2 linked regions of the Actinocatenispora sera genome follow. The protein of the gene in region 1 binds, or shares a complex with, the protein of each later gene. Links are inferred from orthologs where the notes say so. Each region holds a gene or a part of one and is shown in the gene's direction. Other genes may lie near its edges.

Region 1 (7,180 bases):
AGCCAGGATCTGGCCTGCCTGGCCGAGCTGAACCTGCGCCCGCGACAACTGTTCGACACCGAGCTCGCCGCCCGGTTGGCCGGGTTCGAGCGAGTCGGGCTCGCGGCGATCACCGAGCGGCTGCTCGGTTTCGCCCTGGAGAAGCAGCACTCGGCGGCCGACTGGTCCACCCGGCCGCTGCCGGCGAGCTGGCTCGCCTACGCCGCGCTGGACGTCGAGCTGCTGGTGGAGCTGCGCGACGCGCTGGACGCCGAGCTGCACCGGCAGGGCAAGTCGCAGTGGGCCGCCGAGGAGTTCGCCGCGCTGGTGCACGGGCTGCCGACCCGGCCGCGGCCGGAGCCGTGGCGGCGCACCTCCGGTATCCACCGGGTCCGCGGTGCCCGCGGCCTGGCCCGGGTGCGCGCGCTGTGGACCGCGCGAGACGAGGTGGCCCGGCGCCGCGACACCGCGCCGGGCCGGGTGCTGCCGGACGCCGCCATCGTCGCGGCCGCCCAGGCCGACCCGGGCGACGAGCGGGAACTGACCGCCGTACCCGGCTTCACCGGCCGCGGCGCGCGCCGCCTCGGCGGTACCTGGTTGACCGCGTTGCAGCAGGCCAAGGCGCTGCCGGCGGGCGAGTTGCCGGCCGTGAGCGTGCCACCGGACGGCCCGCCGCCGACGCACCGGTGGGCCGAGCGCGACCCGGCCGCGGCGGCCCGGCTGTCCCGCGCCCGCGCCGCGGTCGGCGCCATCGCCGCGGACCACACGGTGCCGCCGGAGAACCTGCTCACCCCCGACACCCTGCGCCGGCTCGCCTGGAGCCCGCCGCAACCGGTGGACGCGGCCGCGGTGCAGGCGTTCCTGGCCGACCACGGTGCCCGAGAGTGGCAGATCGGGCTGACCCTGGACGCGTTGACCGAGTCGCTCACCGACGAGTGACGCCGGCCCGCCCACCGGCCAGACACCGAGTCGCCGGCTGGCCCGCTGCCAGCCCAACACACCACACGCACCGCCGGAGCGCCGAGCCGCCGACGGCGGGCCCGTTCTCACCTGCCGGGTCGCCGGTCGCCTGCGCCGGCCGTCGGCGCTGCCAAACCCGGGTATTGCTGTGACCGGTTGCACAGTCGGGGTTGCGTGCAAATCGTTCGTTACTGGCGAGTAGCATCGGGGTAGGAAGCCCGTACCTGCAAGGAGGCTCGCGTGCCCCGTAACGTCCGCGACGTCGTCTTCGTCGACGGCGTGCGCACCCCGTTCGGCAAGGCGGGTGGCATGTACGCGGAGACCCGCGCCGATGACCTGGTCATCCGGTGCATCCGCGAACTGATCCGCCGCCACCCGGAACTGCCGCCCGAGCGCATCGACGAGGTCGCCATCGCGGCGACCACCCAGATCGGAGACCAGGGCCTGACCATCGGCCGCACCGCGGCGCTGTTGGCCGGCCTGCCCAAGACCGTCCCCGGGTACGCGATCGACCGGATGTGCGCGGGCGCGATGACCGCGGTGACCACGGTCGCCTCCGGCATCGCGTTCGGCGCGTACGACGTGGCGCTCGCCGGCGGGGTGGAGCACATGGGCCGGCACCCGATGGGCGAGGGCGTCGACCCGAACCCGCGGATCATCGCCGAGAAGCTGGTCGACCCGTCCGCGCTGATCATGGGCGCCACCGCGGAGAACCTGCACGACCGGCTGCCGGGCATCACCAAGCAGCGCGCGGACGCGTTCGCGCTGGCCAGCCAGCAGAAGGTGGCCAAGGCGTACGCCGAGGGCAAGCTGCAGCCCGACCTGGTCACGATGGCCACCCGCTCGGTCGAGCAGGGCTGGGGCGTCGCCACCAGCGACGAGGCACCGCGCGACACCAGCCTGGAGAAGCTCGCCGGGCTCAAGACCCCGTTCCGACCGCACGGCCGGGTCACCGCGGGCAACGCGGCGGGCCTCAACGACGGCGCGACCTGCTCGATCGTCGCGGCCGAGGAGGTCGCCGCCGAGCTGGGGCTGCCAGCCGCGATGCGGCTGGTCAGCTACGGGTTCGCCGGCGTCGAGCCGGAGGTGATGGGCGTCGGGCCGATCCCGTCGACCGAGAAGGCGCTGCGGCTTGCCGGGCTGTCCATCGACGACATCGGCCTGTTCGAGCTGAACGAGGCGTTCGCGGTGCAGGTGCTCGCGTTCCTCGACCACTTCGGTGTCGCCGACGACGACCCGCGGGTCAACCAGTGGGGCGGCGCGATCGCGCTGGGCCACCCGCTCGCGTCCTCCGGGGTACGGCTGATGACCCAGCTGGCGCGCCAGTTCGCCGAGCACCCCGAGGTGCGCTACGGGCTGACCGCGATGTGCATCGGCATCGGCATGGGCGGCTCGGTCATCTGGGAGAACCCGGCTTGGGAGGGCAACAAGTGAGCGACATTCCGGTGTTCGACAACGAGGTCGTGACCTCGGCGCACGTGCGCTACGTGCCGGTGCCGGCACTGTCCGGCGAGGCCGCGCTGATCACGCTGGACAACGGGTTCGACCACAAGAAGCCGACCTCGCTCGGCCCGGCCGGCCTGGCCAACCTCGAGGCCGCGATGGACGAGATCGAGGCGCACTCCCCCGCGGTGCGGCTGATCGCGGTGACCGGCAAGCCGTTCATCTTCTGCGTCGGCGCCGACGTGACCGGCATGCACCTGCTGCGCGACCGCGAGCAGGCCAAGCTGATCACCAACTACGGCCACCGGGTGTTCGCCCGGTTCCGCGACTCGGCGATCCCGACGTTCGCGTTCGTCAACGGCGCGACGATGGGCGGCGGGCTGGAGCTCGCGCTGCACTGCGACTACCGCACGCTGTCGTCGGGCGTACCGGCGATCGCGTTCCCGGAGTGCTTCCTCGGCATCGTGCCGGCCTGGGGCGGCACCCAGCTGCTGGCCAACCTGATCGGCGCCGACAACGCGGTCAAGGTGATCATCGAGAACCCGCTCAACCAGAACAGGATGCTGCGCGCCAAGCAGGCGTACCAGCTGGGCATCGCCGACCTGCTGCTGGAGCCGGCCGACTTCATCGAGCGGTCGCTGGACTGGGCCGTCTCGGTGGTCGCCGGGCAGACGCAGGTGCAGCGGCGCGAGATCGAGCGCGGCGAGGCGTGGGCGGCGGCGCTGGCCCAGGGCAGGGCGATCGCCGACGTGCGGCTGCACGGCGGCGCACCCGCGCCGTACCGGGCGCTGGAGCTGATGGCGAAGGCGGAGACGGCGCCGTTCGCCGAGGGCACCGCGGCCGAGGACGAGGTCAACGCCGACCTGCTGATGAGCGAGGAGTTCCGCGCCGGGCTGTACTCGTTCGATCTGGTGCAGCGGCGCGCGAAGCGGCCGGCCGGTGCCCCGGACAAGTCGCTGGCCCGCCCGGTGACCAAGGTCGGCGTGCTCGGCGCCGGACTGATGGCAAGCCAGCTCGCGCTGCTGTTCGCCCGCCGGCTGGAGGTGCCGGTGGTGCTCACCGACCTGGACCAGTCCCGGGTCGACAAGGGCGTGGCGTACGTGCACACCGAGGTCGACAAGCTGCTCGGCAAGGGCCGGATCAGCGCCGACAAGGCGAACCGGCTGAAGGCGTCGGTGACCGGCTCGATCGACAAGTCGGTGTTCGCCGACGCGGACTTCCTGATCGAGGCCGTGTTCGAGGACATGGCGGTGAAGAAGGCGCTGTTCAGCGAGATCGAATCGGTGATCGAGTCCGATGCGATCCTCGCCACCAACACCTCGTCGCTGTCGATCACCGAGATGGCCGCGGACCTCAAGCACCCGGAACGGGTCGTCGGGTTCCACTTCTTCAACCCGGTGGCGGTGCTGCCGCTGCTGGAGATCGTCCGCGGCGAGACCACCGACGACGCGACCCTGGCCACCGCCTTCGCGGTCAGCAAGCAGCTGAAGAAGAACTCGGTGCTGTGCACCGACTCGCCGGCGTTCGTGGTGAACCGGCTGCTGACCCGGTTCCTCGGCGAGGTGTTCTCCACCGTGGACGAGGGCACCCCGGTCGAGGTGGCGGACTCCGCGCTGGAGCCGCTCGGGCTGCCGATGAGCCCGTTCGTGCTGCTGCAGTTCGTCGGGATGCCGGTCGCCCACCACGTCTCCGAGACGCTGCACGCGGCGTACCCGGACCGGTTCAAGGTGTCGGACAACCTGGCCCGGCTGATCGAGGCCGGCAAGCCGGGCGTGTACGTGTGGGACGAGCAGGGGCGGCAGTCGGTCGACCCGGATCTCGCCAAGCTGCTGAAGGTCGGCGACACCGTGCTGACCGCCGAGCAGGTACGCGACCGGGCCCTGTCCGCGCTCGCCCAGGAGGCGCGGCTGATGCTGGACGAGGGTGTCGTCGCCGAGGCGGCCGACCTCGACCTGTGCATGATCCTCGGCGCCGGCTGGCCGTTCCACCTGGGCGGCATCACGCCGTACCTGGACCGCACCGGCTACAGCGAGAAGGTCACCGGGAAGCGCTTCCAGCCTCGGGGCGTGGCGAGCCTTCCCGCCTGAGCCACGCCGCGACGTCGCGCGGCGCCCGGGTCGACCGACCGGGGCGCCGCGCTGGCGTGGCAGCGCGATCAGCGCCCGCCGGCGACCGGGGTGGCGCCGCGCCGGACCAGCCACACCGCCAGGGCCGCCACCGGCACGGTCACCGGCACGATCAGCACCGGCTCCCCCCACAGGCGGTAACTGATCAGTCCGGTCAGGATCTGCTCCGCCAGCAACCCGCCGGACAGCGCCGCCGCCGTACCGAACACCGCCAACAGCGCCCCTCCGGCGATCGTCGTACCGAGGCTTCGGGGGCGAAGGGGTCGCCGCCCATCCGACGGGCGAACCGCACCGTCACGGCAACGACCACCGCCAGGATCAGCACGATCTCGACCGGAAGCGGGAACCCGTCGTCCGTGCGGTACGCCAGCTCCAGGATCGTGCCGAGCAGCAGCGCCCAACCCAGACCCGCCCACCCGGGCAGCCGCGACGCCCGCCGACCCGGCCCGGCCGGCAGGTTCGCCACCGTCCGCTGCACCAGCGCGATCGCGCCGGCCGCGAACGCCGCCGACCCCAGCCAGATCACCGTGCTCACCGGATCCTCCACGAAGGGCGGCACCCCGTGGCGCAGCAGCGGCAGCAGGAGCCCGGTGGCGAGCGATCCGGTCGCACCGAACAGCGAGAGCACGACCGCGCCGGCGACCAGCTGCGCACGCGCCGGCCTCGGGGTACCCGGCGGCGGGCGCCAGCGAAGCCACGGCCGGACCCACCGCACGGCGGCGGCGACGGCCAGCGACAGCACACCCCCGAACGTGGCCGTGTAGAGCACCCACAGCGGAAGCACGAACCGTGGCTCCAACAGCCGCATGCCGAGCGCGGTCGCGATCGCGCCGGCGTAGAAGCGCCAGGCCGGCCACCGCAGCCGCACGTCCTCTGCCGCGTCCGTCCGCCCGGTGTTCGGCGGGGTGCCGACCGTCGCGACCGAACCGACCCCGGTCGACTCGGCTGCACCGGCGAGCCGCAACGCGGCGGCCGGATCCGTCCGGGGCTCAGTCGCCGCGGGGCCGACGGCGCGCCGCGGGTGCTCGGCCGGTACCGCCGTCGCACCGGACGGCGCGACCGCGTCGGTGTCCGGCACCGCGGCACCGTCACCGGCCACCACGACCGGCCCCGGACGGGCGGCGCGGTCGGCTCCCGGCCAGGCGCCGCGGTCGGCCTCCGGCGAGGCGGCCCGGTCGGCCTCCGGCCAGGCGGCGTCGGCTTCGGGCCGGGCGGCGGTGGTGCGCAGGGCGCCTTCGGCGACGACGGTTTCGGGCTGGTCCAGGGCATCCGGGGCGACCCGGGTGGCGCGGTGCACGGTGGTGGCGGCCAGCGGTACCCGGGACGAGCCGCCGACCAGGAAGATCCCGGCCAGGTCGGCGCGGCCGATGCCGACCCGCTCGATCAGCCGGGCGGTCAGCTCGGCCGCCTGGGCGAGCTTCGGGCCGGCCGCGGCCTCGAACTCCTCCCGGGCGATCTGCACGTCCCGGTCGAACAGCGGCACGAACAGGCCGGCGGAGCTGCGCCGGGACAGCATCTCCTTGGCCGCCCGGGCGTCGTCCCACAGCGTCCGGAAGGCGCGCCGGTCGGCGGCGCTGGCCGGATCGGTCAGCCGGCGCCACAGCTCCGGATCGCCGGCCGAGACGGCGGCGCCGACCCGCTGCACCACCACCTCGTCCAGGTCCAGCCCGCCGAGGGTGGCGAGCCCGTCCACGTCCACCACCTCGTAGCCGTCCGGGGTGCGGCGCACCGCCGAGACGTCGAACGTGCCGGCGCCCAGGTCGTACACGACGAGTTGCTGGCCCGGTCCGAGCCGGTGCCCCAGGACCGAGGTGAAGTACGCGGCGGCGGCGACCGGCTCGGGGACCAACCGGGGCGCGGGTAGCTCGGCCAGCGATGCGGCCTCGTGCAACACCCCGCGGCGCGGCGCCGCCCACGCGGCCGGGTAGGTGAGGATCAGCCGGTCCGGGGTCGTGCCGGCCGAACGCCGGGACTCGCCGGCGACCAGCCGCAGCGTGGCCGCCACCGCCTCGGCGACCGGTACCTCGGTGTCGCCCAGCAGCAGCGTGCCGTCGGCGGCGCGGCTCTTCGGGGACGGCTCGTAGCGGGCCGGGTCCAGCCGGGCGCTGTGCACGGCGTCCCGGCCGGCGAGCAGCGTGCCGTCGGCCTCCCGGTACACCGCGGAGGGCAGCAGCGGGGAGCCGTCGAACAGCACCGGCCGAACCCGGCCGTCCGGCCAGCGCAGCACGGCGACGGTGTTCGACGTTCCGTAGTCGATACCCAGCGCCACGCCGGTCAATGGATCTTGCATGGCCCGGAGTGTAAGGGCACCCGGAAAGGTGCGGAACCATCCCTTGTGGACAGTGGTCGGCGCGGGAGCGACCAACCCGTCCCGGTCAGTCCGGAAGCCGCCCGATCAGCCAGCGCAGCCAGTCGAGTACGTACCGCTCGGAGCCGATGCCGTTGAGCACCGTGGCGTAGTCGACGAACCGCTGGCTGGTCGGGTCTTCCGGCGTGCCGTCCGCCTCGAACTCCGCCTGCACCGCCAGGTAGTGCGCCAGCGACGCCTCGCGCCGCTCGAGCTCGGCGGTGAGCATCTCGCGCAGCGCCGCCGGATCGGCGAGCCAGCCGTTGTACACCCGCAGCAGCAGCTCGTCGTGCGGCTGCGGGGCCGGCAGCGGGCTCGCCGCCCA
Region 2 (7,080 bases), 690 kb from region 1 along the record:
GCCGGCGAGGTCGCCGCGCTGCGGTCGGCCATCGTCGAGTTCGTCGCGGTACTGATCGAGCGGGCGGTCGCCGAGCGCCACCCGCGCGGCCGGCGGCGCCCCACCGCGGACGATCTCGGCGCGCTGGCGCACAGCCTGATCGGCGCCTGCGAGGCACTCGCCGACTGGTCGGTCACCCGACCGGACGAGGATCCCGACGTCACCGCGGCCCGGTTGATGAACTTCGCCTGGCTCGGCCTGGACAACCTGCTCCGCGGCACCCACTGGCCGCGCCCGCGCTGACCCCCGGCGCGTTCGGCCGTACCGGCGCCCGAGCTCGGACTCGGCCCGGCGACGAGTGGACGCCGCGCCCGAGCGCGGCCTCAGCCCAGCGGGGTGACCCGCCCGGCGAGCAGCAGCCGGTCGGCCGCGTCGACGAGCGTGAACGTGGCGGCGGTACCGATCCGGGCGCCGAACCCGACCCGGCCGGGCAGCCGTACCGGCCGGCGGAACGTCACGGTGGCCTCGCCGCGCTCGGGCAGCCGGCCGCCCAGCGTCGCCAGGCATCGCGCCGCCGACCACATCCCGTGCGCGATCGCGCCATGGAAGCCGAACACCCGCGCGCTCAGCGCGGACAGGTGGATCGGGTTGCGGTCTCCCGACACCGCCGCGTACCGGCGACCCAGCCCGGCCGGCAGCCGCCACCAGGTGTCCGCCGGAAGCGGCTCGACCTCCGGCACCTCCAGGCTGTCCACTGTGGACGAAAGATGAACGGCACGGCTCAAATAGGTCGAACGGCCGAGCCAGACCTCGTCGGCGCCGGCGCGCACCCGGGTGAGCACGTCGATCGTGGCGCCGCGGTGGTGGGCGGCCAGGTTCGCCGCGGACACCTCGACCTCGAGCACCTCGTCGACCTCGACCGGGCGGTACCAGGTGAGCACCTGGCGGGTGTGCACCAGGCCGGGCAGCCGGAACGGGAAGTCGCGGCGGGCCATCAGCTCCAGCGCGGGCGCGAAGCCGAGCAGGTGCGGGTAGCTCGGCGGCAGCGGCCCGGTCAGGGTGAAGCCGCACACCCGCGCGTAGCGCAGCAGATGCGCGGCATCGATCCGGACGCCGTCCCGGCGTACCACCGTGGCCGGTGCGGTCGTGGCGGCCGGCCGAGGCAACAGGCCGCGCAGGTACGAGGCGGCGACGCCCATCGCTGGTTCCCTTCTCCCGAAGGCGATCTGCGGCCGGGCGCCCGTCAGGCGCCGAGCAGGCTCTGGCCGCAGACCCGGACGGTCTGGCCGGTGATGCCGCCCGAACCCGGCGCGGCGAGCCAGCTGACCGCCTCGGCGACATCGACCGGCAGGCCACCCTGGGCGAGGCTGTTGGCCCGCCGACCCACCTCCCGCACGGTCAGCGGCATGCTCGCGGTCATCCGGGTCTCGATGAATCCCGGCGCGACCGCGTTGATGGTGACGCCGCGCTGCGCGAGTACCGGCGCGTACGCCTCGACCAGGCCGATCACGCCGGCCTTGCTGGCAGCGTAGTTGGTCTGGCCGGCCGCCCCGGCGATGCCGTTGAGCGAGGACAGGCAGACGATCCGGGCACCGGGCCGAAGCGCCGCCGGGGCGTCGAGCAGCGCGGCGGTGAGCCGCTGCGGCGCGAGCAGGTTGACCGACAGTACGGTGTCCCACTCCCCTTCGGTCATCTTCGCCAGCGTCCGGTCCCGCAGCACGCCGGCGTTGTGCACCACGATGTCGGCCCCGTCGTACCGCTGGGTCAGGTACTCGACGAGCTCGCGCGGCGCACCCTCGGCGGTGATGTCCAGGTGCAGCGAGCTGCCACCCACCCGGTTGGCGACCGCCGCCAGGGTTTCCCCCTGTGCCGGTACGTCGAGGCAGACCACGGTGGCGCCGTCGGCCGCGAGCGTCTCGGCGATCGCCGCCCCGATCCCCTGCGCGGCACCCGTGACCAGCGCGGTACGCCCGGCCAGCGGCCGCTCGAGATCGTCGACACCCGAGCCGGACCGACCGGCACCGCCGGCCGAGCCGGACCGACCCGCACCGCCGGCCGACTCGGCACCTAGGACCGAGGCGGCCGACTCGACCCCGCCGGTCGACCGGGCCCGACTCGCCCGCTCGCCCGGGGCGGCCGAGTCGGCGCCGCCGGCCGAGGCCGGGCCGATGTCGATGACCTGGCCGGAGACGTACGCGGAGCGCGGCGACAGCAGGAAGCGCAGGGTGCTGTCCAGCGACGACTCGCCGCCGGCGGCGACGCGCAGCAGCGAGACGGTGACGCCGCGGCCGACCTCCTTGCCCAGCGACCGGACGAACCCGGTCAGGGCCCGGCGCGCCACGTGCGACGCGACGTCCGGCGCCTCGGCGGGCGGGCGGGACAGCACCAGCACCCGGCCACCGGTGCACACCGACCGCACCCGCGGACCGAGGAACTCGCGGAGCCCGCCGAGTTGGGTCGCATCGGCCAGCCCGGACGCGTCGTACACCAGGGCGGCGGGATGTTCGGCGGCGGCGACGAGCTCGACGCCGGTTCCGGCGAGTGCCGCCCGCACCGCGTCCGCCAGCTCGCCCCCTCCTTCGGCCGCGCCGCCGCCGGCGCCCGCCCTGCCACCGCTACTCTCGTCGGCCCCGGCCCCGGCCCCGGCCCCGGTCGCCCCGGCCCCGCCCGCGCGGGCGCCGGCTGCGCCGCCGGCGACGTCGCCGGCCGCCGCGCCGGCAACGTCGCCGGCCGGGCCGGGCGTGGGCCGGCCGGTAGCGTCGCCGGTCGTAGCGGAGTCGCTGTCGGCGGGGCCGTGCGGTCCGGCGGGGCCGGCGAGCACGATCGGGCCGGGCACCGCGGCCGGCCGCGCCGGGTCGCGGCGGGGCAGCACCGCGGGGCGGGGCAGGCCGAGGCGCCGGGCGATCGCCCGCCCGGGGCCGGCGGAGGTGAGGCGCTGATATCGGTCGACCATGCCGAACATCCTTACTTGCGAGTAAGTCTACCCGCAAGTATGGTCTGCGCCGTGAAGGTCGGCGTGCTCGGCGGCAACCGCATCCCGTTCGCGAAGGCGAACGGGCACTATGCCACCGCCACCAACCAGGACATGCTCACCGCCGCGCTGGACGGGCTGGTGGCACGGTTCGGGCTGGCCGGCGAACGGTTGGACGAGGTGGTCGGCGGCGCGGTGCTCAAGCACAGCCGCGACTTCAACCTGACCCGGGAGGCGGTGCTCGGGTCCCGCCTGGACCCGGCGACCCCCGCGTACGACCTGCAACGGGCCTGCACGACGAGCCTGGAGGCGGCCGTCGCGGTGGCGAACAAGATCGAGCTGGGCCAGGCCTCGGCCGGCATCGCCTGCGGCACCGACACCACCTCGAACGTACCGATCGAGCTGAACGACGACCTGCGAGCGGTGCTGCTCGCCGCGAACCGCGCCCGCGGCGTGCTGGGCAAGGCGCGGGCACTGGCCGGGCTGCGGCCCGGCCAGGTCGTACCGGCGGTCCCGCGCAACGCCGAGCCGCGGACCGGGCTGTCGATGGGCGAGCACGCCGCGCGCACCGCGCAGCACTGGCGCATCGGCCGTACCGAGCAGGACGAGCTGGCGGCGGCGAGCCACCGCAACCTGGCCGCGGCGTACGACGCGGGGCTGTTCGACCACGAGGTGACGCCCTACCTCGGGTTGCGGCGAGACGAGATCCTGCGGCCGGACGCGAGCGTCGCGACGCTGGCGAGGCTGCGGACCGTGTTCGGCTCGGACACGATGACCGCCGGCAACTCCACGCCGCTCTCCGACGGCGCCGCCGCGGTGCTGCTCGCCTCCGACGACTGGGCGAAGGCGCACCGCATCCCGGTCCTGGCGCACCTGGTCGACGCGGCGAGCGGTGCGGTCGACTTCGTGCACGGCGCCGACGGGCTGCTCACCGCACCGGTGTATCTGGTACCGAAGCTGCTGGCACGCAACGGGTTGATGCTCGCCGACATCGACCTGTTCGAGATCCACGAGGCGTTCGCCGCGCAGGTGCTGGCCGCCCTCGCGGCCTGGCGCGACCCGGAGTTCGGCATCGAACGGCTCGGGCTCGACGGCGCGTTCGGCGAGCTGGACCGCGATCGGCTCAACGTGGCCGGATCCTCGCTCGCGACCGGCCACCCGTTCGCCGCGACCGGGGCCCGGATCGTCGCGACGATGGCCCGGTTGCTGGCCGAGCGCGGCGCGCGGCGCGGCCTGATCTCGATCTGCGCGGCCGGCGGCCAGGGCGTGGTGGCGCTGCTGGAACGGCCGGCACCGGCCCGCAAGCGCACGAGCCGGCGGGCCGCGCGCTAGGAGGTACGTGATGGTGGCGGAGTGCAGCATCCCGGCGCTGGCCGAGCCGCCGAGCACGGGCGGCCTGGCCGACAGCGTGTACGCCACCGCCGCGCGCTCCCCGCAACTGGTGCTGTTTCGCCGCCGTACCGGCACCGGCTGGACCGACGTGACCGCCGCGGAGTTCTGCACCGAGGTACGGGAGGTCGCCGCCGGCCTGGTCGCGATCGGGGTACGGCCGGGTGACCGGGTCGCGCTGATGTCGCGCAACCGGTACGAATGGGCGGTGCTCGACTACGCGATCGCCTCGGTGGCGGCGGTCAGCGTGCCGATCTACCCGACCTCGTCGGCCGTCCAGGTCGCCTGGATCCTGCGCGACTCCGGCGCGGCCTGCTGCCTCACCGAGACCGCCGAGCACACCGCCACCGTCGCTGCCGCCGACCGCATCGCCGCCGAGCACACCGCCACCGTGACCGCCGCCGAGCACACCGCCGCGGTCGTCGCCGCCGAACGTACGGCCAGCGCCGATGTCGCCGATGCGGGCGGCGCGACGGGCGCCTGCCGCGACCGGAGCGCAGCGGGCCACGGTTCGGCGGCGACCGGCGGGCTGCCCGCACTGGCGCACCGGTACGAGCTGGACTCGGGCGGGCTGGAGGAGTTGCGCCGGCGCGGCGCCGAGACCGACGCATCCACTGTGGACACCCGACGGGCGTCGGTGGCCCCGGGCGATCCGGCGACGATCATCTACACCTCCGGCACCACCGGGCGGCCCAAGGGCTGCGTGCTCAGCCACGCGAACCTGATGGCGGAGGCGGACAACGCCACCGCGCTGCTGTACCCGGTGTTCCGGGCGGTGTCCAAGCGGCCGGCGAGCACCGTGCTGTTCCTGCCGCTGGCGCACGTGTTCGGCCGGGTGATCCAGGTCGGCTGCGTGCGGGCCGAGGTGTGCGTCGGCCACTCCCCCAGCGTGAAACCGTCCGACCTGCTGCCCGACCTGGCGTCGTTTCGGCCCACCTTCCTGCTGGCCGTGCCGTACGTGTTCGAGAAGGTGTTCCACACCGCCCGGGCCACCGCCGAGGACATCGGCCGGGCCGCCTCGTTCGATCGCGCCGCGCGCATCGCCACCGCGTACGGGGAGGCGATGGAGCGGCGGGTCAACTCCGCCGGGCGCGGGCCGGGGCTGCGGTTGCGGGCCGCGCACGCGCTCTACGACCTGCTGGTGTACCGGCGGGTGCGGGCGGCGCTGGGCGGGCGCGTGCGGTACGCGATCAGCGGTGGGGCGATGCTCGGCCGCCGCCTCGCGCTGTTCTTCGCCGGCGCCGGCATCGTCGTGTACGAGGGGTACGGGCTGACCGAGACGACCGCGGCGGTGACCGTCAACCCGCCCCTCGCGCCCCGGTTCGGCAGCGTCGGCCGGCCGCTGCCCGGTACCACCGTGCGCGTCGACGAGCGCGGCGAGGTGCTGGTGCGCGGCCCGCAGGTCTTCGACCGGTACTGGGGTGGCGACGCACCGGTGCGCGCCGACCGCTTCCTCGCCACCGGTGACCTCGGCGAGCTGGACGCCGACGGGTACCTGACGATCACCGGGCGGGCCAAGGAGATCCTCGTCACCACCGGCGGCAAGAACGTCGCGCCGGGTCCGCTGGAGGACGCGGTGCGGGCCGATCCGCTGGTCAGCCAGTGCCTGGTGGTCGGTGACGCCCGGCCGTACGTGGCGGCGCTGATCACCCTGGATCCCGAGGCGGTGCAACGGTTCACCGAGCGCGGCGGCGACGTCGAGGCGGCGGTGCAGCGGGCGGTCGACCGCGCCAACGAGACGGTGTCGCGGGCCGAGTCGATCCGCCGGTTCCGATTACTCGACGAGGACTTCACCGAGCAGAACGGCCTGCTCACCCCGTCGCTGAAGATGCGCCGGGACCGTATCGTCGCCGCGTACGCGCGGCAGCTGGACGAACTGTATGCAGCACGAGCCGACTCCGTTGGCGCCCAACGGCAGCCGGCGAATTCAGGGGACGACCTCAGACACACCTAAGGGTGGTGGTCCGCGTGGACCCGAGGCAACCGGACGGCGATCTGGTCGGCGAGACGCGGGTGACCGTGTGGCCGGCGGCGAAACCGTGGGGCTCGGGCGGCCGCGCGTTCCTCGGGCTGTGCTTCATCCTGCTGGTCGCCGCGCTGCTCGCGGTGTCGGTCGGCGCGTACCGGCAGGTGTTCACCCCGGCCGTCACGGTCACCGTGGTGACCGACCACACCGGGCTGCAGCTGGACCGCCACGCGGACGTGAAGCTGCGCGGCGTGGTCGTCGGCCAGGTACGCGACATCGCGGCGGACGGGCGCACCGCCCGGCTCACCGTCGCGCTCGATCCCGGTTCGGTACCGCGGATCCCGGCCAACGTGTCGGCGTCGATGCTGCCCAAGACGCTGTTCGGGCAGAAGTACGTGTCGCTCACCCCGCCGGCGCACCCGGCCGGCACCCCGATCGCCGCCGGTGCGGTCGTACACCAGGACCGCTCCGCGTCCGCGGTGGAGCTGGAGCGGGTGCTCGATCGCGCGCTGCCGCTGCTCAAGGCGGTACCGCCGGAGAAGGTCTCGGCCACGCTGACCGCGCTGGCGGCGGCGCTGCGCGGGCGCGGCGACCAGCTCGGCGACACCCTGGTCACGCTGGACAGGTACCTCAGGACGGTGAACGCGAACATGCCGGCGATCCGCGCCGACGTGCGCAAGCTCGCCGGCGTGCTCGACACCTACACCGGTGCGCTGCCCGACCTGATGGCGGTGCTGGCGAACCTGACCGTGACCGCCTCGACCGTGTCCGAGCA

Evidence for each region.
Region 2: the proteins of Asera_RS20080 (region 1) and Asera_RS16860 are in contact, whole or in part, in a solved structure (PDB 8BNU), measured with the Escherichia coli proteins. The link is inferred for Actinocatenispora sera from one-to-one orthologs.

Annotation. Positions count from the first base shown.
Region 1 is NZ_AP023354.1:4,206,992-4,214,171, reverse strand. The notes cover bases 1,933-4,923. They hold Asera_RS20080 (3-hydroxyacyl-CoA dehydrogenase NAD-binding domain-containing protein), read left to right. Parts: upstream 1,933-2,378; coding sequence 2,379-4,469; downstream 4,470-4,923. Other genes in these bases: Asera_RS20070 (Hsp70 family protein), read right to left, coding at 4,663-4,923; Asera_RS20075 (hypothetical protein), read right to left, coding at 4,538-4,717; Asera_RS20085 (thiolase family protein), read left to right, coding at 1,933-2,373. Outside these bases: Asera_RS20090 (HRDC domain-containing protein), read left to right, coding at 1-918; more of Asera_RS20085, read left to right, coding at 1,180-1,932; more of Asera_RS20070, read right to left, coding at 4,924-6,798; Asera_RS20065 (PadR family transcriptional regulator), read right to left, coding at 6,884-7,180. UniProt on the Escherichia coli protein: Catalyzes the formation of a hydroxyacyl-CoA by addition of water on enoyl-CoA. Also exhibits 3-hydroxyacyl-CoA epimerase and 3-hydroxyacyl-CoA dehydrogenase activities.
Region 2 is NZ_AP023354.1:3,520,550-3,527,629, reverse strand. Bases 2,242-5,132 are described here. They hold Asera_RS16860 (acetyl-CoA C-acetyltransferase), read left to right. Parts: upstream 2,242-2,983; coding sequence 2,984-4,282; downstream 4,283-5,132. Other genes in these bases: Asera_RS16855 (AMP-dependent synthetase/ligase), read left to right, coding at 4,293-5,132; Asera_RS16865 (SDR family oxidoreductase), read right to left, coding at 2,242-2,932. Also shown: Asera_RS16875 (TetR/AcrR family transcriptional regulator), read left to right, coding at 1-282; Asera_RS16870 (MaoC/PaaZ C-terminal domain-containing protein), read right to left, coding at 363-1,178; more of Asera_RS16865, read right to left, coding at 1,223-2,241; more of Asera_RS16855, read left to right, coding at 5,133-6,293; Asera_RS16850 (MCE family protein), read left to right, coding at 6,308-7,080.